DNA from 4 places in the Mesorhizobium sp. M1428 genome. Region 2 is predicted to be linked to each of the others. Evidence: predicted binding sites of a transcription regulator. Region 2 holds the regulator's gene; each other region holds the start of a gene.

Region 1 (7,494 bases), on a different contig from region 2:
AATCGGCAAGGCGCTCGACCATCTGAACGCCGCGCGTGACAGGCCCGAACAGGGACTGCACAAATGCCGCAAACGGCTGAAGAACGTCCGCGCCTTGCTGCGCCTTGTCCGTTCCGGAGACGAAACATTCTGCGTGACCGAGAACCAGTGCTACCGCCAGGTAGCGGCCCTGCTTGCCGGCCCGCGTGAGGCGACTGCACTGGTCGAAACAATCGACCGGCTAGCGGCAAGCTTTCCCGAGCAAAGTGCCGGCGGCCTCGATGCCGTGCGTGACAGGCTCGTTGCGCGCCAGCATGAACTGCATGGCGGAGCAGGCCTTGACGCTGCGATAGGCGCGGCGATCGCCGCTTGCGAGGAAGGTGTCGTCCGGATCGACAAGCTCGCTCTGCCCGACCAGCCGGAGCAGGCTGCCGACGTGCTCGCCGAAGGCGCGCGCACCACTTTGCGCCGCGCCAGGAAAGCGCTGGACAAGGCGGCTTCGCGCGGCGAAGCCGATGACTTTCACGATCTGCGCAAGGCGGCCAAGACGCATGCCATGCACCTGTCGCTGCTCGGCAGGCTGTGGCCGACGTCGATCAAGACGCGACGCAAGGCCGTCGACGAATTGGGCGAGCGGCTCGGCGAATTGCACGATGTGTTCGTTATGCGCGCGCTTCTCGATGCCGAGGACGAGCCGCTTGGCCCCCCTGAGGACACGCGGTTGCTTGCCAAGCTGCTGAAACGCTCGGAAAAGAGCCTGAAAAAGACCTGCCTCGCCGAGGCGGCCGAGCTTTTCGGCGACAGCCTGAAGCGCTCGACGAGGAAGCTCGCCCGTAAAGCGCGCGAAGATCTCACAGCGGTACCGCAGCAGGCAGACGCCGGCGCGCCTGGCGTGGGCTGATCATGGTCTAATTTGCCGCCCTGTGGTAATCGCCGTCTGGCATGACCGAGCCCGGCGACACGCTTCTGGACCGACTTGGCCGCTGGCTTGCCGGCCGGCTGCAGGAGGAATCGTCCGGCTACGAGCCCTACACGCCGTCGGACGCCGAAACGCTGCGCCGCACGCTCGAACCCGGCGACATCCTGCTCATCGAGGGCAACCAGAAGATCTCGGCGGCAATCAAATACCTCACCCAGTCGACCTGGTCGCATGCCGCCTTCTATGTCGGCGATGCATTGCCGGAGCCGGAAGACGGATCGGAGCGGCGGCGCCTGATCGAGGTCACGCTCGGCGATGGCTGCATCGCCGTGCCGCTGTCGCGCTACCGCAGCTACAATACCCGCATCTGCCGTGCGAGCGGCCTGGCTCCGGACGATCGCGAAGCGGTCGTCGCCTTCATGATCGGCAGACTCGGTCTCAGATACGATCTCAAGAACATATTCGACATGCTGCGCTACTTCTTGCCGACGCCGCCGGTGCCGGTGCGTTGGCGCCGCCGCATGCTGGCTTTCGGTTCCGGCGACCCGACGCGCGCCATCTGCTCGTCGCTGATCGCGGAGGCTTACGGCCAGATCCGCTACCCGATCCTGCCCGAGATTACCCGGGCGCCCGGCCGTGCTTCGGCCCAGTCGAGCTATTCGCGCAAGGAAATCCTGCACATCCGTCACCACTCGCTCTACACGCCGCGCGACTTCGACCTGTCGCCCTATTTCCGCATCGTCAAGCCGACGCTGGAATACGGCTTCGACTACCGGCATGTGGTCTGGGATGACAAGGTGGCGGCGAACAAGACCGCCGAATAGCCGCTCGATCTTGTGGTTGAGCATGGGACGCTCTGATAACCGGTTTGCGGCTGATACTCAGGGGTGAGAAGCTCAGTCAGACTGGCTGCCGCCAACAGCCCGGATTCGGTCGTTCTGCGTCTTGACCTAGGCCGGCAGACGCCGTCCGTTTGGGGCGGCCGCAACTCGATCGTCCGTCCGCGCGCCTGCGTCGCGCGGATGCGGCCCGATCGGCATGATCACCGGGAACGGCGTTGCGCCGAACGCAAACGTCCATTTGTAGCCGACCAGTCCGTCTTCGGGCGTCGTGTGCTGGTCGTGATGAGCAAGCAATTTGGCGCGCTCCGCCAATTCCTCCGCCTCGCGCCTGACCATTTCCGCCGTTTCCGGCCGCATCCGCCTGGAGAAGCTGACGAATGTCGCCTCGCGCTCAAGATGGGTGATGGCCCAGCCGATGAAATTCTTGTTGGTCATCTCGAACAGCGGCCGCAATGGCCCGTCGAAATTCCACTGGATCGGCGCCTCGACCAGCAGCCTTGCCGACAGGCCGCGACCGAGCGCGACCAGGCCGAGTTCCTCGAGGTCGCGCAGATAGAGGAACATCGAAGCCTCGCTCAGCCCTTGTGAGCGCATGATACCTTCGGGCGTGAATTTCTCGGAAAGCATGACGAAGACGAACAGCAGTGCCGGCCGCCCTGCGAGCTTGCGCTCGATCTCCGGCGCGATCTGGTTGGCAGGTCCCGGCCCTCTGTTCATAGAGCCGAGCACGTTCTCCAACTCCACGCCGGCGGCAGTGCAGATCTCCATCAGCCGGTCGAGCTTGCAGTTGCGCTCATGGAAGATGCGTTTCACCGTCGGCTCGGAAACGCCCATCCGCTCGGCAAGGACGCGGTAGGTCACGCCCTTGGCCTTAAGCGTCCGCTTCAGCGCTTCGAAGATCAGGCCGTTCATGGGATGCACCTCGTTTGCGCGATTTGGTATCAGCCTTCGGTACTAGTCCTGATAGATCTTCCCGAAAAGTATCGTAGAGCCTAGCTCTCCGCCAGTCCATTACAGGAGACTAGCCATGAAAAGCCTCTTCACACCGATACTTCTCGCCATCGTCGGCATCGCGACTGCGCCGGCAGTTCAGGCCGCTGAACTCTGGCGCGCCGGCGGCCTCGAGCAGCCGGAATCGGCGCTGTTCGATGCCGCCGGCAAACGCATCATCATCTCCAATATCGTTGGCAATCCCGGCGACGCCGACGGCAATGGATATCTGTCGGTCCTGTCGATGGACGGCAAGATGGTTACGCAACATTGGACCGACGGCATGGACGCGCCCAAGGGCATGGCGATTGCCGACGGCAAACTCTACGTCGCCGATATCACCCATGTGCGCGTCGTCGATCTCGCAAGCGGCAAGCTAACATCCACGATCGACGTGCCGAACGCCGTCTTCCTCAACGACGTGACCGCCGACGCGTCCGGCAAGGTCTACGTCACGGACATGCTGGCCGACACGATCTATCGCGTCGATGGCGACCGGCCGGAACTGTTCGTCAGGGATGCGGCGCTTGCTTCGCCGAATGGCATCTTCGCCGATGGCGGCCGGCTGATCGTCGCTTCGTGGGGCAAGGGCATCAAATCAGATTTCAGCACCGCGGAGCCAGGCGGCCTGCTCTCGGTCGATCTCGCCACCAAGGCCGTTTCGCCACTGCCCGGCGCAGAAAAGTTCGCCAACCTAGATGGCGTCGTTGCCATCGGCGGCAGCGTCTACGCCACTGCCTATATGACCGGCACGCTCTACCGCTACAAAGCCGGCGGCACGCCGCAAGCGGTTGCGACGTTCAAGCCGGGCAGCGCCGACATCGGCACCGACGGTAGGTCGACCATCTTCGTGCCGCTGATGAATGAGGGCGAGGTCGCGGCATTAGGCCTCGACTAAGCGAGCCATCGGCTCAGGCTGCGGGCGCGGCTTTCCTCAGCTGCGCCCGCGCATCCGTGATCGAGGCGGCATAAGTCACCAGCGGCCGCTTGACGCCGTGGTTGATCAGCATACGGCGTGTCTGCGGTGAAGCGCCTGATTATTAGATGGTTCAAGAATCATCTTGCATACTTGAAACATACAGCACTCTTTGCCAGCCGATGCGCTGTCATGCTACAAACCTCGGCATCGTTTGGCGGAACATCCACTGCGATCCCGATTTCACAGGCACGACTTCAAAAGGATGAGCGGGTGATATTCAAAGCGTTGGCGACCTCGACAGCCTTGCTGTCGATGGTTTTCCTGCTGGCAGGCTGCGGCCATGGCCTGATCAACAGGCTGATTTGAGTCAGGTGCCGTCGGCCTGCCCAAGCCATCGTTGCAGGAACCGAGCCGCAAGCCAGCACAGCATCGCCCAGGCAAAGCCGGCACACCAGCCGGCCAATACGTCGGACGGCCAGTGGACGCCGAGATAGATGCGGCTGATGCCGACCACCACCGTCGTCAGCACCGCCAGCCCGAGTACATAGATCTTCGTTGTCCGCCCGGGCAAAAACCGCGCCGCCATGCTGCCCAGCGTCAAATATGTCACCGCCGACAGCATGGCGTGGCCGCTCGGAAACGAAAGCGATGCCACGTCGGCGAGATGCGAGACCAGATCGGGGCGCGGCCGGTCTATATCGAATTTCAGCACGCTCGACAGGAGCTGGCCGCCCGCTACCGCGACGAACATGAGAAGCGCCGCGCCTGGCCTGCGGATAAGGAGCAGATAGACGATCATTGCTGCGGTAATCAGCACCAGCACGCTGGCGCTGCCGAGGCTGGTGATGTCGCGCATCGCCCCTTCCAGCCACGCCGGTCCGATCGGATTGTCGGGCTGGCCGGCCTTGCGGAAGGCAAGCAGGATTTCGGTATCGAAGGCATGCGGCGTGGTGGCCCGCGCCATCTCCATCAGCTCCTCGAACCCCCACAGCCCGCCGGCAATGACCAGCCCGGCCAGCAGAACCGGGAACTCCAGCCAGTTGCGCAGTCTGCTTGCAACCTTCTTCATCGGCCCGATCGCAGTTACAGCCTCTGCAGATAGGGCCCGAGCGTGATCAGCGCCACAGCTGCGATGGCAAGCACGATGCCGGTTGCCTGTAAGGCATTGACGCGCTCGCCGAAGAAGACCAGCGCCACCACATTCACCGACACCAGCTGGATCACCGCCGACAGGCTGAACGACACCGACATGCCGAATTCACGGATCAGCCTCAGCATGATCAGATTGCCGAGCGAATAGAGCGCCAACGTCAGCACGATCTTGCCGAGGCTCGGCGCCAGCCCCCACTGTTTTGCAGCCATCGCCGCCAGCAGGAAGATCACCGTCGAAACGCAGAGCTGCCCAAGTCCCCAGAAACTCACTTTTTGTTCCTCCCGATGCGATCCCTACGCGCCTGCCGCAGCTCTTGTTTCCGAAGCGCCGGTCGCGGTCAAGCGGGCCCGATGTTGGATAGGAAATCGCAGGTGGCAATTAGCCGGCATGTCATCAAACTGTGACCTGCCGGCGATACCGGATTTGGCCAGGCAACACGCTCCAGCAATCCATCCAGCCAGAGGCAGGCCCCCATGACTGAACAGCGCTCGACCGAACATCGCATCCCTGACGCCCATTTCCGCACCAGCCTGCTCGAGGAAAACGGCGGGCCAGGAGCCAATCCCACCGACAACCGCACCATGGGTGAGATCATCGCCGCGCGGTTCTCGCGCCGCGGCTTCCTCAAGGGCTCGCTTGCCGTCTCGGCCATAGCCGCTACCGTCAGCCCGATGGCGCTGATCACCGCCGACAACGCCCGCGCCGCCGAAGGCTCCGCCTTCGCTTTCGACGAGCTCGAGGCCGGCATCGACGACAAGCATCACGTCGCACCGGGCTATGACGCCGATGTGCTGCTGCGCTGGGGCGATCCGCTGTTCGCCGATTCGCCCGAATTCGATCCGACAAAACAGTCGGCGGAAGCCCAGGCCAGACAGTTCGGCTACAACAACGACTATGTCGGCTATATCCCGATCGACGGCTCGGCCGAGCACGGCCTGCTGGTGGTCAACCACGAATACACCAATCCGCACCTGATGTTTCCGGGCCTCGTCACCATCGTTGACGGCAAGGCCAAGCAGGCGCCCCTCAGCAAGGAACAAGTCGACGTCGAGATGACCGCGCATGGCGGCACCATCGTCGAGATCCGCAAGCTATCAGGCAAATGGCAGATCGTTCGCAACGGCAAGCTCAACCGCCGCATCACCTCCAACACCGAGATTGCGCTCTCCGGCCCCGTCGCCGGCCACGACCGCGTCAAGACCAGCGCCGATCCGACCGGCACGAAGGTCATAGGCACCGTCAACAATTGTGCCGGCGGCGTCACGCCATGGGGCACCTATGTCATGGCCGAGGAGAACATCCACGGCTATTTCTCAGGCGAGCTGCCGCAGGGCCATAAGGAAGCCGCCAATTACAAGCGCCTCGGCATTCCCGAAGGTGCCTACGAATGGGCAGCGCATTACGACCGTTTCGACATCGGCAAGGAGCCGAACGAGCCGAACCGCTTCGGCTGGATCGTCGAGGTCGACGTCCAGGATCCGACTTCGACGCCGAGGAAGCGCACCGCGATGGGGCGCTTCAAGCATGAGGGCGCCGAATCGATCGTCGCCAAGGATGGCCGTGTCGTCTTCTATCTCGGCGACGACGAGCGCTTCGACTATGTCTATAAGTTCGTCACCACAGGCAAGTTCAACCCGGACGATCGCGCCGCCAACATGGATTTGCTCGACGACGGCACCTTGCATGTCGCCAAGTTTGCCGACGACGGTTCGGTCGAATGGCTGCCGATCGTCTTCGGCCAGGGGCCGCTGACGGCCGAGAACGGCTTTGCCAGCCAGGCCGACGTGCTGATCGAAACGCGCCGCGCCGCCGACCTGCTCGGCGCCACCAAGATGGACCGCCCGGAAGACATCCAGCCCAATGCCGCCAACGGCAAGGTCTATGTCATGCTGACCAACAATTCGAAGCGCAAGGCCGATCAGGTCGACGCCGCCAACCCGCGTGCCGAAAATGCCTTTGGCCACATCATCGAGATCGTCGAGGACGGCGGTGATTTCACCGCGACAAAGGGCAGGTGGGAAATCCTGCTGAAATGCGGTGATCCCTCGGTTGCCGCTGTCGGCGCCACCTTCTCGACCGCAACCACCGCCAATGGCTGGTTCGGCATGCCGGACAATTGCGCGGTCGATTCGGCCGGCCGCCTCTGGGTCGCTACCGACGGCCAAGGCCCGAAAGCCACCGGCCGCACCGATGGTCTGTGGGCTGTCGATACGGAAGGGCCGGCGCGGGCGACATCAAAGCTGTTCTTCCGCGTGCCGATCGGCGCCGAAATGTGCGGTCCCTTGTTTGCGCCGGACGACCAGACCGCCTTCGTTGCCGTCCAGCATCCGGGCGACGGCGGCGAGGACTGGGAGGCTTTCGGCCGTCCGTCCTACTATGAGGATTTGTCGACCCGCTGGCCCGACTTCAAGCCGGACATGCCGGTGCGCCCGTCGGTCGTTGCCATTACCAGGCAAGGCGGCGGCAAGATCGCGGTCTGACACGCAGCAAGGTCTTGCAGTCTCAAGGAAGGATTTCGGCCATACGAAATCCTTCCTTTCCGATACGGGATGCATCCATGCTGCGCATCATGCGCCGACACTCATCCGGTGCGCTGAACCACAGCCACATTCATTGTGCTTCGCAACCTGAAGCCAATGGACTCGTATAATCTAATGGCCGTGGCGTTGCTGGCGTAGGCGTGGAGATAGGG
Region 2 (7,494 bases):
GTCAATCTCGAAGGCATCAAGCCTGGCGAGTTGGTTCTCGACGGCCCGACGCTGGCCGACATCTTCCTCGGCAAGATCACGAGCTGGGATGACGCAGCGATCAAGAAGCTCAATCCAGACGTCAAGCTGCCTTCGCAGGCGATCGCGGTCGTTCACCGTTCCGATGGTTCGGGCACGACGTTCAACTTCACCTATTACCTCGGCGACGTCAGCGCGGACTGGAAAGAAAAGGTCGGCGTCGACAAGGCCGTGGAATGGCCCGTTGGCATCGGCGCCAAGGGCAATGAGGGCGTTGCCAACAACGTCTCCCAGACTGGCGGCGCGATCGGCTATGTCGAATACGCCTATGCCAAGCAGAACAAGCTCACCCACACCGACATGATCAACAAGGACGGCAAGAAGGTCGAGCCTGCCGCGGCGGCGTTTTCGGCGGCAGCGGCCAATGCCGACTGGAGCTCGCAGCCGGGCTATGGGGTGATCCTCGCCAACGAGCCGGGCGCCGAGTCCTGGCCGATGACGGCGGCGACGTGGATCCTCCTGTACAAGAAGCCGGACGACGCCGCGACCACCGGCGAGGCGCTCAAATTCTTCGCCTGGGCGTATGACAAGGGCGACGAGATGGCGGGCGAGCTGGACTACGTTCCGATGCCCGACAAGGTGGTCGAGAGCGTCAAGGCGATGTGGGCCAAGGAAGTCGTCGGCAGCGACGGCAAGCCGCTCTACTCGGCTATGTAATCTCCTCCAGGGAGGGCGTCGACGGCGCCCTCCCTGTTGCCTTTAATCGCGAGGACCCAATGACCATCGCTTCCGATGCCATGCCATCATCCGCAGCAGCCCGGGCCAGGGAAGCTACGGTGCGGCGCTTCGCGCTCACAGATGCCATATTCCGCGGTCTCACCCGCGCTTCCGCAATTCTTGTGCTGGTCATCCTCGGCGGTGTCGCGATCTCGCTGTTTGCCGGCTCATGGCAGGCGCTGTCCTCCTTCGGTTTTTCTTTCCTGACGACTGAGAGCTGGAATCCGGTCACGGAAAAATTTGGCGCACTGGCGCCGATCTACGGCACCCTGGTAACGGCGGCCATCGCCATCCTGATCGCGGTCCCGATCGGCATCGGCATTGCAATCTTTCTCACCGAGCTCTGCCCGCGCCCGCTCAGGCGCCCGATCGGCATAGCGGTCGAGCTATTGGCCGGCATTCCCTCGATCATCTACGGCATCTGGGGCCTGTTCGTGTTCGCGCCGTTCCTGCAGACGACGATACAGCCCTTCATAATCAACATCTTCCACGGCGTGCCGGGACTATCCAGCCTTTTCGCCGGCCCTCCTTACGGCATCGGCCTTCTGACCTCGGCGCTGATCCTCGCCATCATGGTGCTGCCCTTCATCACCTCGATCACCAAGGACGTCTTCGATACGGTGCCGGCGGTGCTGAAGGAATCGGCCTACGGCATCGGCTGCACGACATGGGAAGTGACCCGGCGCGTGGTCATTCCCTATACCCGCATCGGCATCATGGGCGGCGTCATGCTTGGCCTCGGCCGGGCGCTCGGCGAGACCATGGCGGTGACCTTCGTCATCGGCAACGCCCACCGCATCAGCGCCTCTCTGTTCGCGCCGGGCACGACCATCTCGGCCACCATCGCCAATGAATTCACCGAAGCCGACGGCGATCTCTACACCTCCTCGCTGGTTTCGCTCGGCCTGATCCTGTTCGTCATCACCTTCCTGATCCTTGCCGCCGCCCGCTATATGCTGATGCGGATCGACGCCCGTACGGGAGCCTGACCGATGTCGACATCCTCATCGCTCCACAGCCGCCGCAAAGCCAGGAATTCGGTGATGATGGCGCTTTGCGTCGTCGCCGCCGGCATCGGGCTTGCCTGGCTGGCGCTCATCCTCGGCGCGCTGGTCTATAAGGGCACGGCCGGGCTTTCGCTTGCGGTCTTCACCGAGATGACGCCACCACCGGGCGAGGCCGGCGGCCTGCTCAATGCCATTGCGGGAAGCCTGCTGATGACGATCATCGCTGTTGTCGTCGGCACGCCGATCGGCGTGCTGGCGGGAACCTACATGGCCGAATATGGACGTTTCTCGCGCATCACCACCGTCGTCCGCTTCATCAACGACATCCTGTTGTCGGCGCCGTCGATCATCATCGGCTTGTTCGTCTATGAGTTGATGGTGCGGCCAATGGGGCATTTCTCGGCCATTGCCGGCGCCGTTGCGCTTGCCATCCTGGTCATTCCGGTGGTCGTGCGCACCACCGAAGACATGCTCAACCTGGTGCCGAACGCATTACGTGAAGCCGGTGCCGCGATCGGCGCGCCGCGCTGGGTGGTGATCCGTTCGGTCGCCTACCGCGCCGCATTATCCGGCATCGTCACCGGCATATTGCTGGCGATAGCGCGCATTTCCGGCGAGACGGCGCCGCTGCTCTTCACCGCGCTCAACAACCAGTTCTGGAGCAGCAATATCAACGCGCCGATGGCCAGCCTGCCGGTGACCATCTTCCAGTTCGCTCTCAGCCCTTACGAGGAATGGCAGCAACTGGCGTGGACCGGCGCACTCATAATCACCCTGACGGTTCTGGGCTTGAGCATCCTCGCCCGCAGCCTTACCGGACGCAGAGAGGACAGATGACACAGATGTTGTCCCCGGACATGACGATGACCGAAACGGTCGCCGAGAAGACGAAGATCGAGGTCAAGAACCTCAACTTCTACTACGGCCAGAGCAAGGCGCTAAAGGACATCAGCCTGTCGCTGCCCGAGCGCAGCGTCACGGCCTTCATTGGGCCTTCGGGCTGCGGGAAATCGACGCTGCTGCGTGTGTTCAACCGCATCTATGAGCTCTACCCGAAACAGACAGCCGAGGGCCAGGTGCTGCTCGACGGCAAAAACATTCTCGACCGGTCGCAGGATCTCAACCTCCTCAGGACCAAGATCGGCATGGTGTTCCAGAAGCCGACGCCGTTCCCGATGTCGATCTACGAGAACATCGCCTTCGGCGTCAGGCTCTACGAAAACCTCGGCAAGTCCGAGATGGACGGCCGCGTCGAACAGGCGTTGAAGCGCGCCGCGCTGTGGAGCGAGGTCAAGGACAAACTCAACGCCAGCGGCTTGAGCCTGTCCGGCGGCCAGCAGCAGCGGCTCTGTATCGCCCGCACCGTGGCCGTGAAGCCGGAAGTCATTCTGCTCGACGAACCGGCGTCCGCACTCGACCCATTGTCGACCGCCAAGATCGAGGAACTGATCGACGAATTGCAAGCCGACTACACGATCGTCATCGTCACCCACAACATGCAGCAGGCGGCGCGCGTGTCGCGCCAGACCGCCTTCATGTATCTGGGTGAACTGGTCGAGTTCGACCGGACCGAGAAGATCTTCACGTCGCCCCGCGAGAAGCGCACGCAGGATTATATCACCGGCCGCTTCGGCTGAGCCGTTCCGATCATGCATATGAGGACAGGACCATGGGCGAACACACAGTCGCTTCTTTCGACGAGGATCTCGAGCAGATCAGCAAGCTGATCCGCGACATGGCCGACCTCGCCGGTTCGATGGTCGGCGGGGCGACCAAGGCCCTGTTGAATTCCGACAACGTGTTGGCGCAACGCGTCGTTTCCGACGACGCCATCATGGATGCGCGTCAACGCGAACTGGACGACCGCGCCATCACCCTGATCGCCAAACGCCAGCCGATGGCCCACGATCTTCGCCATGTGGTCGGAGCGATCCGCATGGCCGGCGACCTCGAACGCATCGGCGACCTTGCCAAGAATATCGCCAAGCGTGTGAGTGCGGTCGGCCTCAGCGTCACGCCGCGCGACTTGTCGCATTCCATCGACGCGATGGCGCAGCTGGTGCTCATCCAGGTGCAGGGCGTCATCGAGGAGTATGCTGCAGGCGATGCGGCCGCGTTGGCCAAGCTGCGTGCCGCCGACGAGCGCATTGACGTCAAATACACGTCCGTGTTCCGCGAGCTATTGACCTACATGATGGAAGATCCGCGCAACATCACCGCTTGCACGCACCTGCTGTTCTGCGCCAAGAATCTGGAGCGGATCGGCGACCATGTCACCAACATCGCCGAAAATGCGTATTATGTGCTGACCGGCGAGCAATTGCCGGTCAATCGTCCGAAGCAGGACGAAACGACAATGTCCGCGCCGGTGACATGATGGGGGTGCCCAGCTGATGATCGCACCACGAGTAATGGTGGTGGAGGACGAGGAGCCGTTGGGTGTGCTGCTCCGCTACAATCTCGAATCCGAAGGCTACCAGGTCGAGGTGGTGACACGCGGCGACGAAGCCGAGATCCGTTTGCAGGAGAATGTGCCCGACCTTCTGGTGCTCGACTGGATGATACCAGCGGTTTCCGGCATCGAGCTCTGCCGCCGGTTGCGGGTGCGCCCCGAAACCGAGCGGCTGCCGATCATCATGCTGACCGCGCGCGGCGAGGAGAGCGACCGGGTGCGCGGTCTTTCGACCGGCGCCGACGACTATCTGGTCAAACCGTTTTCTACACCGGAATTCATGGCCAGGGTCAAGGCGCTGCTGCGCCGCGCCAAGCCGGAAGTGCTGTCCAGCGTGCTGAAGGTCGGCGACATCGTGCTCGATCGCGAATCGCACAGGGTCTATCGCAAGAAGAGCGAGATCAGGCTCGGACCGACCGAATTCCGGCTGCTGGAGTTTATGATGCGGCATCCGGGCCGCGTCTTCTCGCGCAGCCAGTTGCTCGATAATGTCTGGGGCGAGACGATCTACATCGACGAACGCACAGTGGACGTCCATGTCGGCCGGCTGCGCAAAGCCGTCAATAACGGCCGCATGCCGGATGTCATCCGCACCATCCGCGGTGCCGGTTATGCGATCAGGGAAGATTGATCCGCCTGGTCAGGCGACGTTCTTTCGGACGCCGGGCCTCATTTGCGCGCCCGGCGCGAAAATCTCCTGGTCGACGAAGCTTAACGCCCGCATCGCGCAGCCTTCGCGGATCAGCGGCAATTCGTTCGGCTCAGTGTCGAAAGAGATCGAGCCGGAATGCTGGCCGCCGGCGGTCTGTGCGATTGCCTTGCGCAAGGCCGGCTCGATCAGATCGAAGGCGGCGGCACTGGCGCCGACCATCGCGACCGGTGCCGGATCGATCAGCGCGAACAGCGAGCCGAGACCGAAACCCAGCGCTTCGCCGGCCTTGCAGTAGGCCTCGCGTTCCGGCCCATCTTTCTCGCGCGCCCGGGCCGCCAGGGCGCGCATGTCGGCGTCGCTGACGTCGGCGACCGGTTCGCTGTCTTCGCTCATCTGCCTGGCGTTGCGCCAGATGGCGTAGTTGCCGGCATAGGCCTCGATGCAGCCGCGTCGTCCGCAACGGCAGAGCGCGCCGCCTGGACGATGGATCATGTGGCCAAACTCGCCGCCCGAGGAATGCGTGCCGGTGAACAGCTCGCCCTTCAACACTAGCCCCATGCCGATGCCATGCGAAAGCAGGATGGCGATGAAGTCGTCGCGATAGCGGTCCGGCTTGCGCCAGCGCAGAGCCACCGCCATCATATTGCAGTCGTTCTCCACCGTTGCCGGGATGCCGAATTCGTCCTCCAGCATGTCGGCAAAGGCAATGTCGGTCTGCGGCGTGATCGGCGACCACAGCATGGCGCGTGCAGGGGAGTCGGTAATGCCCTGGATAGCTAGGGCGATGCGGGCGACACTGCGGACGTCAAGGTCTGGATCCTCAAGTCGGCGCCGGACGATGGCCATGCATTCGCGGATCAGTTCGTCGCGCGGCATGGTCAGCGTGTCCAGCCGGCGCTGTTCCTCGGCGACCACCTGTCCCGCATAGTCGATAATGGCGGCCGACAGGAAATTCAGCGACAACACCACGGTCAACACCGCCGCAGCTTCCGGGTTGAGGGCGAGGCCGACCTGCGGACGACCGCGTTTCAACGAAACGGGCTCGCTTGCCTTGCTCTCGGCGAGGATGCCTTCCCGTATCAGGTCGGAGGAGATCGCCGATATGGTCGAATGGCTGAGGCCGGTGGTTGCTGCGATCTCAGTACGCGATGGCTGGCCGGCCCGGCGCACCGCCGAGATCACCATCGCCCGGTTGCGCCGGCGCAAATCGTCATGGCGGATTCCGACCGACATCGTTTTGCTTTCCTCCCGGTTGCCGCGGCCGCTCATGAACCGGAAGCCGTCGGTAATGTCCGACAAACAGTGTCGGATGCAGGCAAATAGTGTCAGATGCGGGTGGCGCTGTCATCGTTTATTCCGACGCTCGAAAAAACTCGCAAAGTCATCAAAATCCATCAGAATCGATGTTGACAGCAGCCGGAGATCGGGCCAGTATTTTTTCGAGGCTCGAAAAAATTAGAGCTTCTAAGCTGGTCTTTGAGCCAATTGGTCACGCCGTACGCGGCGCAGGGAGGATATGATGAAGAAATTCACGACCGCCATTCTGGCGGGTGTCGCCATGACGCTGGCGCTGGCGTCGGTGGCGCAGGCTAAAGACAAGGTCATCGGCGTTTCCTGGTCGAACTTCCAGGAAGAGCGCTGGAAGACCGACGAGGCCGCAATGAAGGCGGCCATCGAGGCCGCCGGCGACAAGTATATTTCCGCCGACGCGCAGTCCAACCCCGGCAAGCAGCTCACCGACGTCGAGAGCCTGATCTCGCAGGGCGCCAACGCACTGATCATCCTTGCGCAGGACGCCTCGGCCATCGGGCCGGCCGTGCAGAAGGCGCTGGACGAAGGTATTCCGGTTGTCGGCTACGACCGGCTGATCGAGAACAAGGACGTCTTTTACCTGACCTTTGACAACAAGGAAGTCGGCCGCATGCAGGCCCGCGAAGTGTTCAAGGTGAAGCCGGAAGGCAACTACGTCTTCATCAAGGGCTCGGGTGCCGATCCGAATGCCGATTTCCTGTTTGCCGGTTCGATGGAAGTGCTGAAGGACGCTATCGACAGCGGCAAGATCAAGAATGTCGGCGAGGCCTATACCGACGGCTGGCTGCCGGCCAACGCCCAGAAAAACATGGAACAGTTCCTGACGGCGAACGACAACAAGGTCGATGCAGTGGTCGCGGCCAATGACGGTACTGCCGGCGGCGTCGTCGCAGCATTGACGGCGCAAGGGTTGGCTGGATCTGTTCCGGTCTCGGGCCAGGACGGCGACCACGCCGCGCTGAACCGCATCGCGCTCGGCACACAGACTGTGTCGGTGTGGAAGGATGCGCGCGAGCTCGGCAAGAACGCCGCCGAGATCGCCTCGCAACTGGCCGACGGCAAGCAGATGACCGACATTGCCGGCGTGAAGGATTTCACCACGCCCGGCGGCAATACCGTCAAGTCGCTGTTCCTGACCCCGGTCGCCATCACCAAGGATAACCTCAACGTCGTCATCGACGCCGGCTGGATCAAGAAAGAAGAGGTCTGCGCCGGCGTGGCGGCGGGCACTGTTGCAGTCTGCAACTGAGCCGACGTTTCCGAGACGTCCGAACGCC
Region 3 (7,494 bases), on a different contig from region 2:
ATGCGGCGCGGACCGCGTTCCTTGAGGATCATCGCATTCTCGGCGATGCCTTCGATGCCGCCGATGCCCGAACCGATCAGCACGCCAGTGGCGCACTGTTCCTCATGCGTCTTCGGCTGCCAGCCGGAATCCTTGAGTGCCTCGTCGGCGGCCGCGATCCCGTACAGGATGAAGTCGCCGATCTTGCGCAGTTCCTTCGGCTCGAGAACGGCTTCAGGATTGAAAGTGGCATTGGAGCCGTCACCGCGCGGAATGACGTGGGCGACCTTGCAGGCAAGGTCTTCCACCTCGAATTCGGTGATGCGCTTGGCTGCGCTGCGGCCGGTCAGAAGCTCCTTCCAGCTGTGCTCGAAGCCCATGCCGAACGGCGAAAGCAGCCCAAGGCCCGTGACGACGACACGCCTCATCGCAGGTCCTCCCCGGTGATGACTGCAAATAGCGTCAGGCGGAGGCCTTGTCGATGTATTTCACCGCATCGCCAACAGTCAGGATGGTCTCGGCGGCGTCGTCCGGGATTTCGACACCGAACTCTTCTTCGAACGCCATGACAAGTTCGACCGTGTCGAGGCTGTCCGCGCCCAGATCATCGATGAAGCTCGCCTGCTCCGTCACCTTGTCGGCATCGACGCCAAGGTGCTCGATGACGATCTTCTTGACGCGCTCTGCGGTGTCACTCATTTGGGCATCCTCGTCTTTTGGTTGTCTGTCTTCGTTAGCGGGCAGAATGCCGCTAATCAAGCTGAAAGATGGTCCTTCCGGAAACGCAGCGGAACAGGACCGGTTTTTGCCCGAACCGCCGGGTTGCGGGCGGCATTACACGAAAAATCCCGTGCATCCAAGATGGAATGAAGCGTTTTCCCAAGTGTTAGATCATGGCCATGCCGCCATTGACATGAATGGTCTGGCCGGTGACGTAGGCTGCCTCATTGGAAGCGAGGTAGGCGACGGCAGAGGCGACTTCGGCGCCCGTGCCCATGCGCCGGGTCGGGATCGCCGCCATGATCGCCTCTTTCTGCTTGTCGTTGAGCTTGGCGGTCATCGCCGATTCGATGAAGCCCGGGGCGACGCAGTTGACGGTGATATTGCGGGTGGCGATCTCCTGCGCCAGCGACTTGGAAAAGCCGATCATACCGGCTTTGGAGGCGCAGTAATTGGTCTGGCCGGGATTGCCGGTGACGCCAACCACTGAGGTGATGTTGATGATGCGGCCATGGCGGCGTCGCATCATCGGATGGGTAAGCTCGCGGGTCAGCCGGAACACGGCGGTCAGGTTGACCTCGAGCACGCTATCCCAGTCGGCATCAGACATGCGTACGAACAACCCGTCCTTGGTGATGCCGGCATTGTTGACGAGGATGTCGACGCCTTCGAGATCGGCCTCCGCCTTCTGGCCGAGCGCCTTGACGTCGTCGCGATTGGAAAGATCGGCCGGGAAAAGCTTGACCCGGTCGCCCAGTTCGGCGGCCAGCGCTTCCAGTTTCTCGATACGTGTGCCGTGCAGGCCGACTATGGCGCCCTGGGCATGCAGCACGCGGGCGATCGCCTCGCCGATGCCCCCCGATGCGCCGGTGACGAGCGCCTTGCGGCCGGTCAATTCGAACATTCTTGCCTCCTGATCTGAGCGAACACCCTTCGCATGGAGCGGTGTCAAATCGCCAGTTGATTATGCAAGTTTCGCCAGCGCCGCCTCGACATCCGCCGCGGATCCGATGGCAGCGGTGGCAATATCGCGGTTGATGCGGCGCGCCAGCCCCGACAACACCTTGCCGGCGCCCACTTCGTAAAGTGTGCCGACGCCGTTGCTGCCGAACCACTCCACCGTTTCGCGCCAGCGCACGCGCCCGACCACCTGTTCGACGAGGCGGCGGGCAATCTCGTCGGGATCGCTCGTCGGGGTCACCGTAACATTGGAGACCAGCGGCACGACCGGCGCACTCTTCGTCACGGCGGCCAGCGCCTCCCGCATGATCTCGGCCGCAGGCTTCATCAATGCCGAATGGAAGGGCGCCGAGACCTGCAGCATCAGCGCCCGCTTGGCGCCCTTCTCCGTGCATAGCTTCGCCGCCAGTTCGACCGCCGGCCTGGCACCGGAGATCACCAGCTGGCCGCCGCCATTGTCATTGGCGATCTGGCAAACCAAGGCTTGCGCGGGATCTTTGGCGGCGCCTTGGGCGGCCTCTGCGCAAGCGGCCTCGACGTCGGCCTGTTCGAGCCCGATGATCGCCGCCATGGCGCCCTCGCCGGCCGGTACAGCCGCCTGCATGGCATTGCCGCGGATACGCAACAGCCGGGCGGCGTCGGCGACCGAAACGAAACCAGCGGCCGCAAGTGCCGAATATTCACCGAGCGAGTGGCCGGCGACATAGGTGACCTCGCCGTTCAGCGAGAAGCCACGCGCCTCCAGCGCCCGGACTGCGGCAAGTGACACCGCCATCAGCGCCGGCTGGGCATTGGCGGTCAGCGTCAGCATCTCTTCCGGGCCTTCCCAGATCAGCTGCGATAGTTTTTCGCCGAGCGCGTCGTCGACTTCCTCGAAGATCCGCCGTGATTCCACAAAAGTATCGGCGAGGTCCTTGCCCATGCCGACAGCCTGGCTGCCCTGCCCCGGAAAGGTGAATGCGATGGCCATAGTCGGCTCCCAGCTGCTGGTTCTCGTTGCCTGTGACGCAAGGCGTGCGGCCAAGTCAAGCCCAACCTTGACCGCGCAATGTCGGCCGAGTGCCTGTTTCGGCAGGCTTTTTGGCGATCACTCATGATGAAAACCGCTCACGATTTGTTTGCTGGCTCTTCTTATTTCCGCCGCAGGCGCTAAGCTTTGCGTGACAGTTCGATGACAATCGAGTGACGCTTTTGTTGCGGGCCGGGGAACTATTGAAGTGGCAAAGACCAAGCAGAGCGCAGCCGAGGCGGCGCCCCAGTTTCTTGAAGGCGATCCGTCGACCGGCTATCTGCCGGCGCGCAAATGGCCTGTCATCCGCTATGGGCTTATCAGCTTGCTGGCTGCGGCCATCCTGGTGTTTGCCATCGAACTGATCGTGCGCGGCAACTTTGCCGGCACCGTTGATTTCTTTCTCCAGCCTTTCAAACCCGGCTGGACCACGATCATCATTTTTGCTCTGATCCTCATCGGCCTCGACGCCGTGCTCGGCCGCAGCCATCAGAGCCTGATGATCGTCGCGCCGCTGACATTGTCGCTGGCGTTCGTCGGCCACCAGAAGTCGCTCTATCTCGGCGATCCGCTCTATCCGACCGATTTCCTCTATTCCCGGCAGATCGTGGCACTGATGCCGCTCCTGGTACGCGATCGCCCGGGAACCGCCATTGCCCTGGCGATCGGCATCGTCGGCGGGCTGTCGCTGCTCGTCTATGGCTGGCGGCTATGGCGCCGCCGGGTCCCGGCACTCAGCCACAAGGGCCGCCTTGCCCGGCTGACGCTGACGGTGCCGCTGATCGCCTTCTTCGTCTCCATCATGGACTATGCCACTTTCTCGTGGACGCGCGACCGGCTGCAGATCATCCCGATCATGTGGGACCAGAAGGAAAACTATGCCTCAAACGGTTTTGCGCTCGCCTTCGCGTTGAACGTCCCGATGGCCCACGTCTCGGCGCCGCCCGGCTATTCCGACAAGGCGATCGAAGCGATAGGCAAACCGCAGGTAACGGCCTCGGTACCCGCCGAGAAGCCCGACATCATCGTCGTCATGAGCGAATCCTTTTGGGATCCGACCAAGCTGCCCGGCGTCACCATCACACCCGACCCTATCCCCAATGTGCGGGCACTGCGCACGGGCTACATGTTCTCGCCCGAATTCGGCGGCATGACGGCCAACATCGAGTTCGAGGCCCTGACCGGCTTTTCCAACGCCTTCCTGCCGGCGGGCAGCATTCCCTACCAGCAATATGTGCGGACACCGACCCCCTCGCTGGCGACCTTCCTGAAAAGTCAGGGCTACCGCGCGCGTGCCATCCATCCCGGAACCAACTGGTTCTGGAACCGGGGAGCCGTCTATGCCGATTTCGGCTTCAACGACTTCAAGTCCGAGGAAACGTTGCCGCCCATGCAAAAACGCGGACCGCTCGCGTCGGACGCAGCTATGACGGACGAGATCATCCACGAGGCCGATACCAGCGCCGAGCCGGTCTTCTTTTTCGCCGTCAGCCTGCAGAACCACGGACCATATGAGCCGTATCGCTATAACAATCCGACCCACAAGGTGCAGGCGCCGATCAGCCAATGGGCGCGTGAATCGCTGTTGAGCTATGCCGAAGGCTCTTCCGACGCGGACCGCGGCCTCGAGCGGCTGATCGAATGGGCGAAGAAACGCGAGCGGCCGACCGTCATTGCCTTCTTCGGCGACCATCTGCCGCCGCTTGGGCCGGTCTACGTCGAGACCGGCTTCCTGAAGGACAATGTCGCGCCGCGCAAGGAGGCGGCCGACCAGATGCTGCTGCACCACCAGACGCCGTTGATCGTCTGGTCGAACCGCGGCGGCCCGGCCGAGGATCTAGGCGCCGTCAGCCCGGCCTTTCTGCCCTACCATATCCTCAAGACGGCCGGCATCAGTCATCCCTATTACACCGGCTTCCTCGGCCAGTTGCGGGATCGCTACCGCGTTATCGATCGCAATTTGCTTTTGGCACCGGGGGGCGACGCCACCCCCGATTGGTCGCGTCAGAAAGAGATCGATCCGGCGATCCGCGACTTCCGTCTGCTGCAATACGACATGATGTTCGGCAAGCGCCATGCGGCGCCCGATTTTTTCCCTGAAACAACAGGCAAAGTGGCTGCACACACGAGTTGAGCAGTGGCGGCGGGAGAGCGGCCGACGTCGTTCAGTTCGTCAAGTGCAGTTGCGAAATCGAGCTTCCGATCTTCAAGAAGACGCTTTCGAGCTGACTGACGTCGTTGGTCGGGTAATAGTCCGACGGCGACGATGCGCAGGCCTCGTAGAGCTTGCGGTTGGCTGCGGTGTCGGCCTGCAGCAGCACTGTGAAGATCTGCACGTCCTGCTTCTTCAACGTGTTGCATACATTGGTTGTCCAATCGTCGACATTGCGCGCAGCCGCGGTCTGGTCGCTGGATCCAAACCGACCCGAGGCCAGGAATCCGTAAGAGCCATAGTCCGACTTCTGTGGCGTATCCTTCGCGCCATAGACAACATTCTCGCCGTCTGTGAGCAGCAGCACCGTTTTGGTCGTGCCTGACGCCCTGAAAGGCGCGCCGTCGCTGTAAGGCGGTTCCGGCGAGAGCACCCGCATCCCCCATGACAAGCCTTCCGAAACATTGGTCCCCGAACCGTTCCATTCGATCATCTCACCGACGGCCTTACGCAACTTGTCGAAATCGTCGGTCAGCGGCACTATCGGCGTCGGGCAGGCCCGGTTTGGGCCGATAGTCAGCGGGCCTCTCTTGTCGTTGATCAGTTTCATCGTCGAAAAACTGTACTTCGCCATGTCGCCGGTGAGGCCGGGAAGCAGGGAGATAACGGTATCGTCGAGATAGGAATTGTTGTAGCCGGTCGCTGAATTGCCGTAGGAGCTGTTTGGATTTTTAGCGTTACCTGGATCGTCCGGCGCGAAATAGGGTACAAACAGGGTGTCCGGTTTGTTTTGGTCGGGCGAAATGTCGGAAACATTGTTGGTTCCGGGCCGCGCTTCGACGCAGCCTCTCCATTCGACGCCCAATTGCTTGAACAGGTCCATATGGTTGACGCGCTTGCCGCCGACCAAGGGGAAATTGGCGCCATTGTTCGGCGATTTGCCGGCCATGTCGATCCAGGCCGGATCGTAGTCCTCGCCCTTGACGTTGACCGCGGTGACGAACGGCACCACCGCGACACGTACGCTGCGCGTCGGCGACTTCGCCGCTTCGAGCATATCGATCAGGGCCGTCGCCGCCGTCCGCAATGCGCCGATACGATCGTTGCTGGCCATCGACCCGGTATTGTCGAGCACCAGCACGACTTCGAGCTGATTGGTCGATTCGACGGCGCCTGCATCGACGGTGATGCGCTTGTCGTTGCCGAACAGGAAGGCGAAGTTCAAATTGACGTCTGCGGTAGCGACAGCCTTTGTCTGGATGTAATTGAGGCCCCTTTCCACGGTAAGCGTTGCTTCGGCGTTCCTCAACTCGCTGTGACCGGCGACATTGGTCTGGAAGTAGCGGTCGAAGACGTCCTTGCGCGAGGCCTCGATGTCGCCGAGATGCGAAGATGCAAGGTTCGCGGCATCGAGCGCGTTCTGCAAGCTGACCTTGGCCCTCATCAAGGTGGACACGTCCACGGCAAAGGCGACGGCGGTCAGAACCGCAGGCAGCCCGAACGCCAGCATCAGGGCAAAGTTGCCGCTCTTCGAACGGCAGAATTTGTCGAAAAGCATTTTTATCCCCAAACCGCCTTGCTGCCGACCTCGCGCAGACCGTTTGGTTTTGCATCCGCATGATGAACGACGGGTTGCCGCCACGCCCGCCGGTGCTGGAACTTCGCATGGTGGTTAAGGGCCGGTTTCAAAAAATCCGTAAAACCTTGCCTCGAGGCCCGTGGCGCTCTGGACGGTAGGGCCGTTTGCTCCGTGGTTTGGCCTTGCTTTGCGGTCAAATTCCTGTATAGACGCTCGCAATCTGCCGGTCCTTGCTGGGGGCTGAACGGAGGGCCGGAGGTTTTTCTAAACCTTCGCGTGAAGCCAGAAGCGCTTCCGCCTCCCGTGTCTCCGCTCTCGACCGTCTCGTCATGCTCCTTTCTTCCCCGCCTTCGCAAGGATTGCGGGTCAGAGAAGTTGCAGAGGCTTTTGCCGCCGGGAACCGGGAGAGAAACGAAGAAAGGCACGAACACTATGGCTCTATACGAACATGTGTTTCTTGCCCGGCAGGACCTCTCGCAGCAGCAGGTCGATGCGCTTGTCGAACAGTACAAGGGCGTCATCACCGCGAATGGCGGGTCCGTCGGCCGGGTCGAGAACTGGGGACTGAAGTCCCTCACCTACCGGGTCAACAAGAACCGGAAGGCATATTATACACTCATGGACATCACCTGCCCGCCGGCCGCGCTCAATGAAATGGAGCGCCAGATGGGCCTGTCCGAGGACGTACTGCGTTTCCTGACCATCAAGGTCGATGCGCATGAGGAAGGTCCGTCGGCAATGATGCAGAAGCGCGAAGAGCGCTCGGAACGCGGCGGCTTCGGCGATCGCGACCGTGGCGATCGTGGCCCGCGCTCATTCGGTGACCGCGATCGCGGGGACCGTGGTGATCGTCCGCCGCGCAGCTTCGGCGATGGCGGTGCCGATCGTGGCCCGCGCCGTCCGCGCGAAGGCTTTGAAGGAGCCGCAGAATAATGGTCGACATCAATCAGATCCCAACCCGGCGCCCCTTCCATCGTCGCCGGAAGACTTGCCCATTCTCCGGCGCCAATGCGCCGAAGATCGACTACAAGGACGTGCGGCTTCTGCAGCGCTACATTTCGGAGCGCGGCAAGATCGTGCCATCGCGCATCACCG
Region 4 (7,494 bases), on a different contig from region 2:
CTGGCGAACCAGACCGGGACAGCATTATCGCGGCTGCCGGCGGATAAGATAAAGGGAGGAAGCACGCACGTGCTCCCTCCCTCATAATTGCTGAGAAAAGTGGCTTATGCCGCACCGACCACTTTCGCCGACTTCTCAAAACGCTTGCGCTCGTTCGGGTCGAGATAGAGCTTGCGCAGGCGGATGGTCTTCGGCGTCACTTCGACCAGCTCGTCGTCCTGGATCCAGGCCAGCGCGCGTTCCAGCGTCATGCGGATCGGCGGCGTCAGCTTCACCGCCTCGTCCTTGCCGGCGGCGCGGATGTTGGTCAGCTTCTTGCCCTTCAGCACGTTGACTTCGAGGTCGTTGTCCCTGGAATGGATGCCGATGATCATGCCCTGATAGACCTTGACGCCGGGGTCGATGACCATCGGGCCGCGGTCTTCCAGGTTCCACATGGCGTAAGCCACCGATTCACCCTGTTCGTTGGAGATCAGCACGCCGTTGGTGCGGCCCGGCAATTCGCCCTTGTAGGGTTCATAGGCATGGAACAGCCGGTTCATGACAGCGGTACCGCGCGTGTCGGTCAGCAGCTCCGACTGGTAGCCGATCAGGCCGCGCGTCGGCGCGTGGAAGACGATGCGCTGGCGATTGCCGCCCGACGGGCGCAGTTCGACCATCTCGGCCTTGCGCTCCGACATCTTCTGCACGACGACGCCGGCATGCTCCTCGTCGACGTCGATGACGACTTCCTCGACCGGCTCCAGCAATTCGCCGTTCTCGCCCTTCTGCATGACGACGCGCGGCCGCGACACGGCGATCTCAAAACCTTCGCGGCGCATCGTCTCGATCAGCACGGCCAGCTGCAATTCGCCGCGGCCGGAGACGAAAAACGAATCCTTGTCCGACGATTCCTCGATCTTCAGCGCGACATTGCCTTCGGCCTCGCGCAGCAGGCGGTCGCGGATGACGCGGCTGGTCACCTTGTCGCCCTCGGTGCCGGCCAGCGGTGAATCGTTGACCAGGAACGACATCGTCACTGTCGGCGGATCGATCGGCTGCGCGTGCAGCGGCTCGGTCACCGACAGGTCGCAGAACGTGTCGGCGACAGTGCCTTTCGACAAGCCGGCGATGGCGACGATGTCGCCCGCCTGCGCTTCGTCGATCGGCTGGCGCTCCAGCCCGCGGAAAGCGAGGATCTTCGAGATGCGGCCGGTTTCGACCTGGGTGCCGTCATGGTGCAGCACCTTGACCGCCTGGTTGGATTTCAGCGTGCCGGATTCGATACGGCCGGTGATGATGCGGCCGAGGAACGGATTGGCTTCCAGAATGGTGCCGATCATGCGGAACGGGCCGGGATGCACGGTCGGCGCCGGTACGTGCTTGATGACGAGGTCGAACAGCGGCGCCAGAGCCTGGTCCTTCGGACCTTCGGGGTTTTCCGAGACCCAGCCGTCGCGGCCTGAACCGTAAAGGATCGGGAAGTCGAGCTGCTCGTCGGTCGCGTCAAGCGCCGCAAACAGGTCGAACACCTCGTTGACCACTTCGACGTGGCGGGCATCCGGCCGGTCGATCTTGTTGATGACGACGATAGGCTTCAGTCCGACCTTGAGCGCCTTGCCAACGACGAATTTGGTCTGCGGCATCGGCCCCTCGGCGGCGTCGACCAGCACGATGGCCGAATCCACCATCGACAGGATGCGCTCGACCTCGCCGCCGAAGTCGGCGTGGCCGGGCGTGTCGACGATGTTGATGCGGGTATCCTTCCAGTCGACAGAGGTCGCCTTGGCCAGGATGGTGATGCCGCGTTCCTTTTCGAGATCGTTCGAATCCATGGCGCGCTCGGCGACGCGCTGGTTGTCGCGGAACGAGCCGGACTGTTTCAGAAGCTGGTCGACGAGGGTGGTTTTTCCATGGTCGACGTGCGCGATGATCGCGATATTGCGGATTTTCATGTTTTGGTCTCGGGAGCGTTGCAGGCAGCAGGCCAAAAGGCGCTGCCTCTTTCGGTTGGGCGGCTCATACAGGGTTTTTCGCAATTGCGAAAGAGGAGGCGAGCCACCAAATAAAGTCACCAAATCTTAAATGTCTTGGTGTGAAGTGGAATTATTAACCAAGGCGGAACCTTTCATGGTCCGGGCAGTTCGAATTTCATGATCGACGCAGGCATCAGACTCCGGCCGATTTTGGCATGTACCGCACTCGCCGTCCTCCTCGCGGCAGGCGCGGCGCAGTCGGCGGCGTCGTTCAAGGAGACGCGGACTGCTTTGCCGTCCGACAAGCGGTCGGCGGAGCAGCTTTTTGCCGATGCTCCCGATGGCGTCGATTCGGTGGTGACCGGGCCGGTCAGCGCCGCCTTCAAGCAGCGGCAGCAAAATGCCGGATGCGACAGCGCCGTCTGGCCCAACATTCCCGTCGTCTGCTATCCCGATTGATACACGTCCTACCCTCGGGCTAGCCCGAGGGTAGTGGCGCAGTCGCTCACGCCGACCGCACTGGATCGAGCGTGACCTTGTAGAGTTCGCTGTCGTCGCGATCCATCAGCCGCACCGTCAACTGCTCGGTGGCGCCATCGATGTCGACGAGCCCGAAGAACTGCAGGCCGGCCGACGGCGGCAGGTTTTGACCCTGTTCGGCCGTCGGTGCCTTTATGAACTTCAACTCCGGGCCGAACGTCATGTCGAAACCATTAGGCCCGAACGTGCCGGAATGGATCGGACCCGAAACGAATTCCCAAAACGGGTTGAAGTCCTGGAACTGCGCCTTGTCCGGATTGTAGTAATGCGCGGCTGTGTAATGCACGTCTGCGGTGAGCCAGACGGTGTTACTGATGCCCGCATTCTTTATATAGCGAAGAAGGTCGGCAATTTCCAGCTCGCGCCCCTTGGCCGGGCCATTGTCGCCATTGCTGACTGCCTCGGCCCCGACCTTCTTGGTACCGTCATTCCAGACCACGAGGCCGAGCGGCATATCGGCGGCGATGATTTTCCACGTCGCGTTGGAATTTGCCAGCTCGCGCTTCAACCATTTGATCTGCTGTTCGCCGAGGATGCGCGATTCAGGCGTCATCGTCTCCTGCATGTCCGAACCGTTGGGGCCGCGGTAGGAACGCATGTCGAGGAAGAACACGTCGAGCAGCGGACCATAGGCGATCTTGCGGTAGACGCGGCCGGGCTCCGACGGTTCGTAGCGGATGGTCGTCATCTCGTGGAAGGCGCGCGCCGCACGTGCCGCAAGCACATGGATTGACTTTTCGGTGTAGCGGTCGTCGGCCGACAGGTCCTTCGAGTCCGACCAGTTGTTCAGCACCTCATGGTCGTCCCACTGATAGAAAGTCGGGCAGATGGCGCTGAGCGCAAGAACGTTCTTGTCCATCATGTTGTATTTCCACTGCGCCCGGTATTCGTCCAGCGTCTCGGCAACCTTGCGCTTCTCGTCGATCAGCACTGTGTTTTTCCACTTGCCGCCATTGGGCAGGTCGACCTCGTCCTTCATCGCGCCATCGGCATAGATCGTATCGCCCGAATGCAGGAAGAAGTCGGGCGTGTGCTTGGCAATGGTGGCGTAGGTCTTCATGCCGGTGTCGTCGATGCCCCAGCCTTGGCCGGCGGTGTCGCCGGACCAGGCGAAACGAATGTCGCGCTTCGAGGCAGGTGCCGTGCGGAAGCGGCCGACGATCGGCTCGGAAACGGCGTTGATGTCGGAAAGATCGGCCGCGACCATGCGGTAGAAGATGTCCTGGTCGGAGGCGAGATCGGTGAGCAGCCGCTTCACCGTATAATCGCTGGCCGGCGAGGTATCGAGCGGCGCCAGGCGGACGGCATTGGCGAAGCTTTCCGTCGACGACACTTCGAACATGACGCGCGATGGCCGGTCGGTGCGCGTCCAGACCATGCCGCTGGTAGCGTCGATGTCGCCGGACTGGATGCCATGGGTAAAAGCCGGGCGCTGATTGGCGCGCGAGTAATAGGGAAGGGCGAGGCCCGACGCGCCGACCAGGCCAACGGCGCTGGCCGACGTGACGAAAGCGCGCCGCGTCATCGAAATCTTGTTCATGGCTGTCTCCTGGATGGCGTTGAACGTCGCCGCCAAGCTCCAGCTTCAATGTTTCAGGCACATTTCGAAACGATGAAGGTTTGATAACAGTGAACAGGCTGGCGAATCTCCCTCTTGAGGGGGAGATCTCGCCGAAGGCGACAGAGGGGGGTCATCTCGCGTGAAGCGCCGACCTTCTGCATCTGCTATACGGGGCCGGGCCCGGTCGGACCGACCCCCTCTGGCCGCTTCGCGGCCATCTCCTCCCTCAAGGGGGAGATTAGCGCTCAGCCGTCGCAGCTCAAGCCGCCTGCGGTTCCAGATCAAACGCTGGGCGGCTGGTGTTGATCAGCAGCGAGATGCAGGCGGCGGCTATCGCCGTCATGCCGGCGATCAGGAAGGCAAGCTCGTAGTTGCCTTGCAGCTCGCGCATGGTGCCGCCGAAAAAGGCCGCCGTCGCCGCACCGACCTGATGGCCGGCGACGATCCAGCCGAAGACGATCGGCCCGCTGCGGTCGCCGAACGCCTCGTTGGAAAGCCGCAGCGTCGGCGGCACGGTGGCGATCCAGTCCAGTCCGTAAAACACGGCGAAGATGATCAGGCTGGTCGCCGAGAAGCCGGAATAGGGCAGATAGATCAGCGACAGGCCGCGAATGCCGTAATAGACGCCGAGCAGCTTGCGCGGGTCGAAACGGTCGGTGAGCCAGCCCGACAGCGTCGTGCCGATAAGATCGAAGATGCCCATCATCGACAGCAGGCCTGCGGCCTGCACTTCGCCGATGCCCATGTCGCCGCAAAAGGCGATCAGATGCGTGCCGACCAACCCGTTGGTGGTGAAGCCGCAAACAAAGAAGGTGGCGAACAGGTACCAGAACACGCGCGTACCGGCAGCTCGGCGCAACGTGCTCAGTGTATGCGCGAGGAAATTGCCTTGCGCGGCCGGCGGCGCCGGCGGCACGTCGTCGAGCTCGGCACCATAGCGGACCATGCCGATCGAGCCCGGGCGCTCCGGCACCAGCATGTAAACCAGCGGCACCAAGGCGGCGGTGGCCACGGCAATGGCAATGGCGACCGGCTTCCAGCCGCCCGACTGGGCGAGCGAGGCGAGCAGCGGCAGGAAGACCAGCAGCCCGGTGGCGCTGGAGGCCGACATCAGTCCCATCACCAGGCCGCGATTGGTCTTGAACCAGCGGTTGACGATGGTCGCGCCGAGCACGGTGGCGACAGCGCCCGAACTGATGCCGGAAAACACGCCCCAGGTGAGGAGCAGATGCCATGGCTTGGTCATCAGCAGGCTGAGCGCGGTCGATCCGGACATCAAAAGCAGCGCGGCAAGCAATGTGCGGCGCAGCCCGATCCGCTCCATCAGCGCTGCGGCAAAGGGCCCGGTCAGGCCATAGAGGAAGATGCCGGTGGCCGCCGCCAGCGAGACGACGTCGCGCCGCCAGCCGAAACTGTTCTCCAGCGGCAGCATCATGACTGCCGGCGCCGAACGCAGGCCCGCCGCGATGAGCAGGCAGAGGAAGATGACGGCGACCACGACGAAAGCGTAGCGCTGGCCAAACGGGCGGGATTGAGCTATCATGTTACTGACCGGTACGTTGCAGGAGCGCGAAACATACGTACCGACCGGTAACATTGTCAACCAGGCAATCGGCAGACCAGGCATGAAAAGCATTGAACCAACGATCAAGGCGAATGACGCACCGCCGCCTCGCGCCGCCGAACGGATCCTCCAGGTGGCGCGCGACCTGTTCTATAGGCAAGGGATCAGGGCGATCGGCGTCGATGAGATCGTGCGGCGTGCCGGCGTCACCAAGCCCAGCCTCTACCGCAGCTTCCCGTCCAAGGATGAGCTGGCCGCATCCTATCTCCGGCACTATGACCTCGAATTCTGGGAGCGTTTCGACGAGGCGGTGGATGCCCATCCCGGCGATCCGCGCGCGCAGATCGTCGCCTTCCTGACGCGTGTCGGCAAGCGCACGCAAAGGCCCGACTATCGCGGCTGCGGCATGACCAATGCCGCGGTCGAATATCCCGAACATGGCCATCCGGCCCGCGTCGTGAGCGAGGCCAACAAGCAGGAATTGCGCCGGCGCCTGCGTGCCATGGCGGCGGCGATGGGCGCCGGCGATGCCGAGACGCTGGGTGACGGGCTGCTGCTGCTGATCGAGGGCGCCTATATCAGCGGCCAGTTGTTCGGTGTCGGCGGACCAGCGCAGTCGGTGGCCCGCAACGCCGACCTTCTGATCGAGGCAAGCCTGAAGAAATAGCGTTCCATTTACCGGATCACTGTGAGCAGCCTGACTTCGTCTAGGCTGCCGCTAAATTTGACGGTACGCTGCGGCAGCCCGAACGGAGTTGTCCGCCATGCGCGCTCTTTTGATCCCATTTGCCTTCGCTGGCTTCTGCAATGCCGCCCGGGCTGGCGACATATCCAGCGTCTATACCGATCTCGTCTGGGAGAAGGACTGCGTGACCTATGCCCAGGCGGAGGAAGGCGACGGCGACTGGGCCGACCTCGCCTGTTCCGGCTATGGCGGCTACCCGGTGATGGTTTCCTACGACGATGCGCGGGAATCGCTGTTCTACGGCTTTCCACCTGGCGATATGACCACGGTCTGGGAAAGCTTTTCCGGTCTCAATTCGGCTGGACCCAAAGTTGAGTGGCGTATCGAAACCAACGGCAAAACTGTCGTCCCTTTCGCGGTCATCCATCGTCGCTCGATCAGCGATAGCGAGGGCGAGAACAAGTCGACGGAAGTGCTGATCGTCGCCAAGGTTGCCCAGCCTGACGCCCACGAAGGCTGCACGATCGCCCTTGTGCTCGCCACCGGCAATCCCGCCGCCAACGATCAGGCGCGCAAGCTTGCCGACGAGAAGGCACGCACCTTCGCCTGCGGCAAGGACAAGCGTGTGGTGATCGGCAACACACCCGATTTCGGCCGCGTCGATAACTGATTATTTGCGCCCGTTAATTACTTGCGCTTGGCCCGCTCGATTGCCTCGACGATCATCTTCTTGGCATAGGCGGCGTCGTACCAGCCCTCGATCTTGACCCATTTGCCGGGTTCGAGATCCTTGTAGTGCTCGAAGAAGTGCTGCACTTGCTGGCGGGTAATGTCGGGCAATTGCGTGTATTCGTGAACGTCCTCATAGCGCAAGGTCAGCTTGGGCGAAGGCACCGCGATGACTTTCTCGTCCTGGCCGGCATTGTCCTCCATCACCAGGACGCCGATCGGCCGCACATTGATGACGCAGCCCGGCACCAGCGCGCGCGTGTTGCAGACCAGCACGTCGATCGGATCGCCGTCGCCCGACAGCGTATGCGGTACGAAACCGTAATTGCCGGGATAGCGCATCGACGTGTGCAGGAAGCGATCGACGAACAGCGTGCCGGCTTCCTTGTCCATCTCGTACTTGATCGGCTCGCCGCCGATCGGCACCTCGATAATGACGTTGATGTCCTCGGGTGGGTTC

The links. The regulator PhoB, encoded in region 2, activates phosphate uptake and scavenging genes when phosphate is short. The targets are predictions, from matches to a motif close to TGTCATNNANCTGTCAT.
Region 1: the regulator PhoB is predicted to act here: its motif matches at 5,191-5,207, upstream of NKG60_RS18110 (PhoX family protein).
Region 3: the regulator PhoB is predicted to act here: its motif matches at 2,820-2,836, upstream of NKG60_RS06835 (LTA synthase family protein).
Region 4: the regulator PhoB is predicted to act here: its motif matches at 4,108-4,124, upstream of NKG60_RS23845 (alkaline phosphatase D family protein).

The regions. Positions count from the first base shown of each region.
Region 1 is NZ_JAMYKT010000012.1:17,909-25,402, reverse strand. Features, by position in the region: gene NKG60_RS18145 (CHAD domain-containing protein) at 1-880, shown strand, start outside; gene NKG60_RS18140 (C40 family peptidase) at 922-1,722, shown strand; gene NKG60_RS18135 (helix-turn-helix domain-containing protein) at 1,849-2,652, opposite strand; gene NKG60_RS18130 (SMP-30/gluconolactonase/LRE family protein) at 2,768-3,628, shown strand; gene NKG60_RS18125 (hypothetical protein) at 3,746-4,015, shown strand; gene NKG60_RS18120 (phosphatase PAP2 family protein) at 4,017-4,718, opposite strand; gene NKG60_RS18115 (hypothetical protein) at 4,733-5,071, opposite strand; gene NKG60_RS18110 (PhoX family protein) at 5,276-7,282, shown strand; gene NKG60_RS18105 (GNAT family N-acetyltransferase) at 7,384-7,494, opposite strand, start outside.
Region 2 is NZ_JAMYKT010000017.1:49,820-57,313, forward strand. Features, by position in the region: gene pstS (phosphate ABC transporter substrate-binding protein PstS) at 1-735, shown strand, start outside; gene pstC (phosphate ABC transporter permease subunit PstC) at 795-1,784, shown strand; gene pstA (phosphate ABC transporter permease PstA) at 1,788-2,639, shown strand; gene pstB (phosphate ABC transporter ATP-binding protein PstB) at 2,636-3,439, shown strand; gene phoU (phosphate signaling complex protein PhoU) at 3,472-4,179, shown strand; gene phoB (phosphate regulon transcriptional regulator PhoB) at 4,196-4,885, shown strand; gene NKG60_RS22500 (ROK family protein) at 4,895-6,139, opposite strand; gene xylF (D-xylose ABC transporter substrate-binding protein) at 6,426-7,466, shown strand.
Region 3 is NZ_JAMYKT010000003.1:336,371-343,864, reverse strand. Features, by position in the region: gene fabF (beta-ketoacyl-ACP synthase II) at 1-407, opposite strand, end outside; gene NKG60_RS06850 (acyl carrier protein) at 442-678, opposite strand; gene fabG (3-oxoacyl-[acyl-carrier-protein] reductase) at 866-1,603, opposite strand; gene fabD (ACP S-malonyltransferase) at 1,664-2,629, opposite strand; gene NKG60_RS06835 (LTA synthase family protein) at 2,877-4,802, shown strand; gene NKG60_RS06830 (pilus assembly protein TadG-related protein) at 4,834-6,378, opposite strand; gene rpsF (30S ribosomal protein S6) at 6,832-7,332, shown strand; gene rpsR (30S ribosomal protein S18) at 7,332-7,494, shown strand, end outside.
Region 4 is NZ_JAMYKT010000020.1:9,224-16,717, forward strand. Features, by position in the region: gene NKG60_RS23830 (DUF1062 domain-containing protein) at 1-47, shown strand, start outside; gene typA (translational GTPase TypA) at 105-1,934, opposite strand; gene NKG60_RS23840 (hypothetical protein) at 2,133-2,414, shown strand; gene NKG60_RS23845 (alkaline phosphatase D family protein) at 2,461-4,035, opposite strand; gene NKG60_RS23850 (MFS transporter) at 4,316-5,599, opposite strand; gene NKG60_RS23855 (TetR/AcrR family transcriptional regulator) at 5,682-6,287, shown strand; gene NKG60_RS23860 (hypothetical protein) at 6,385-6,975, shown strand; gene ppa (inorganic diphosphatase) at 6,993-7,494, opposite strand, start outside.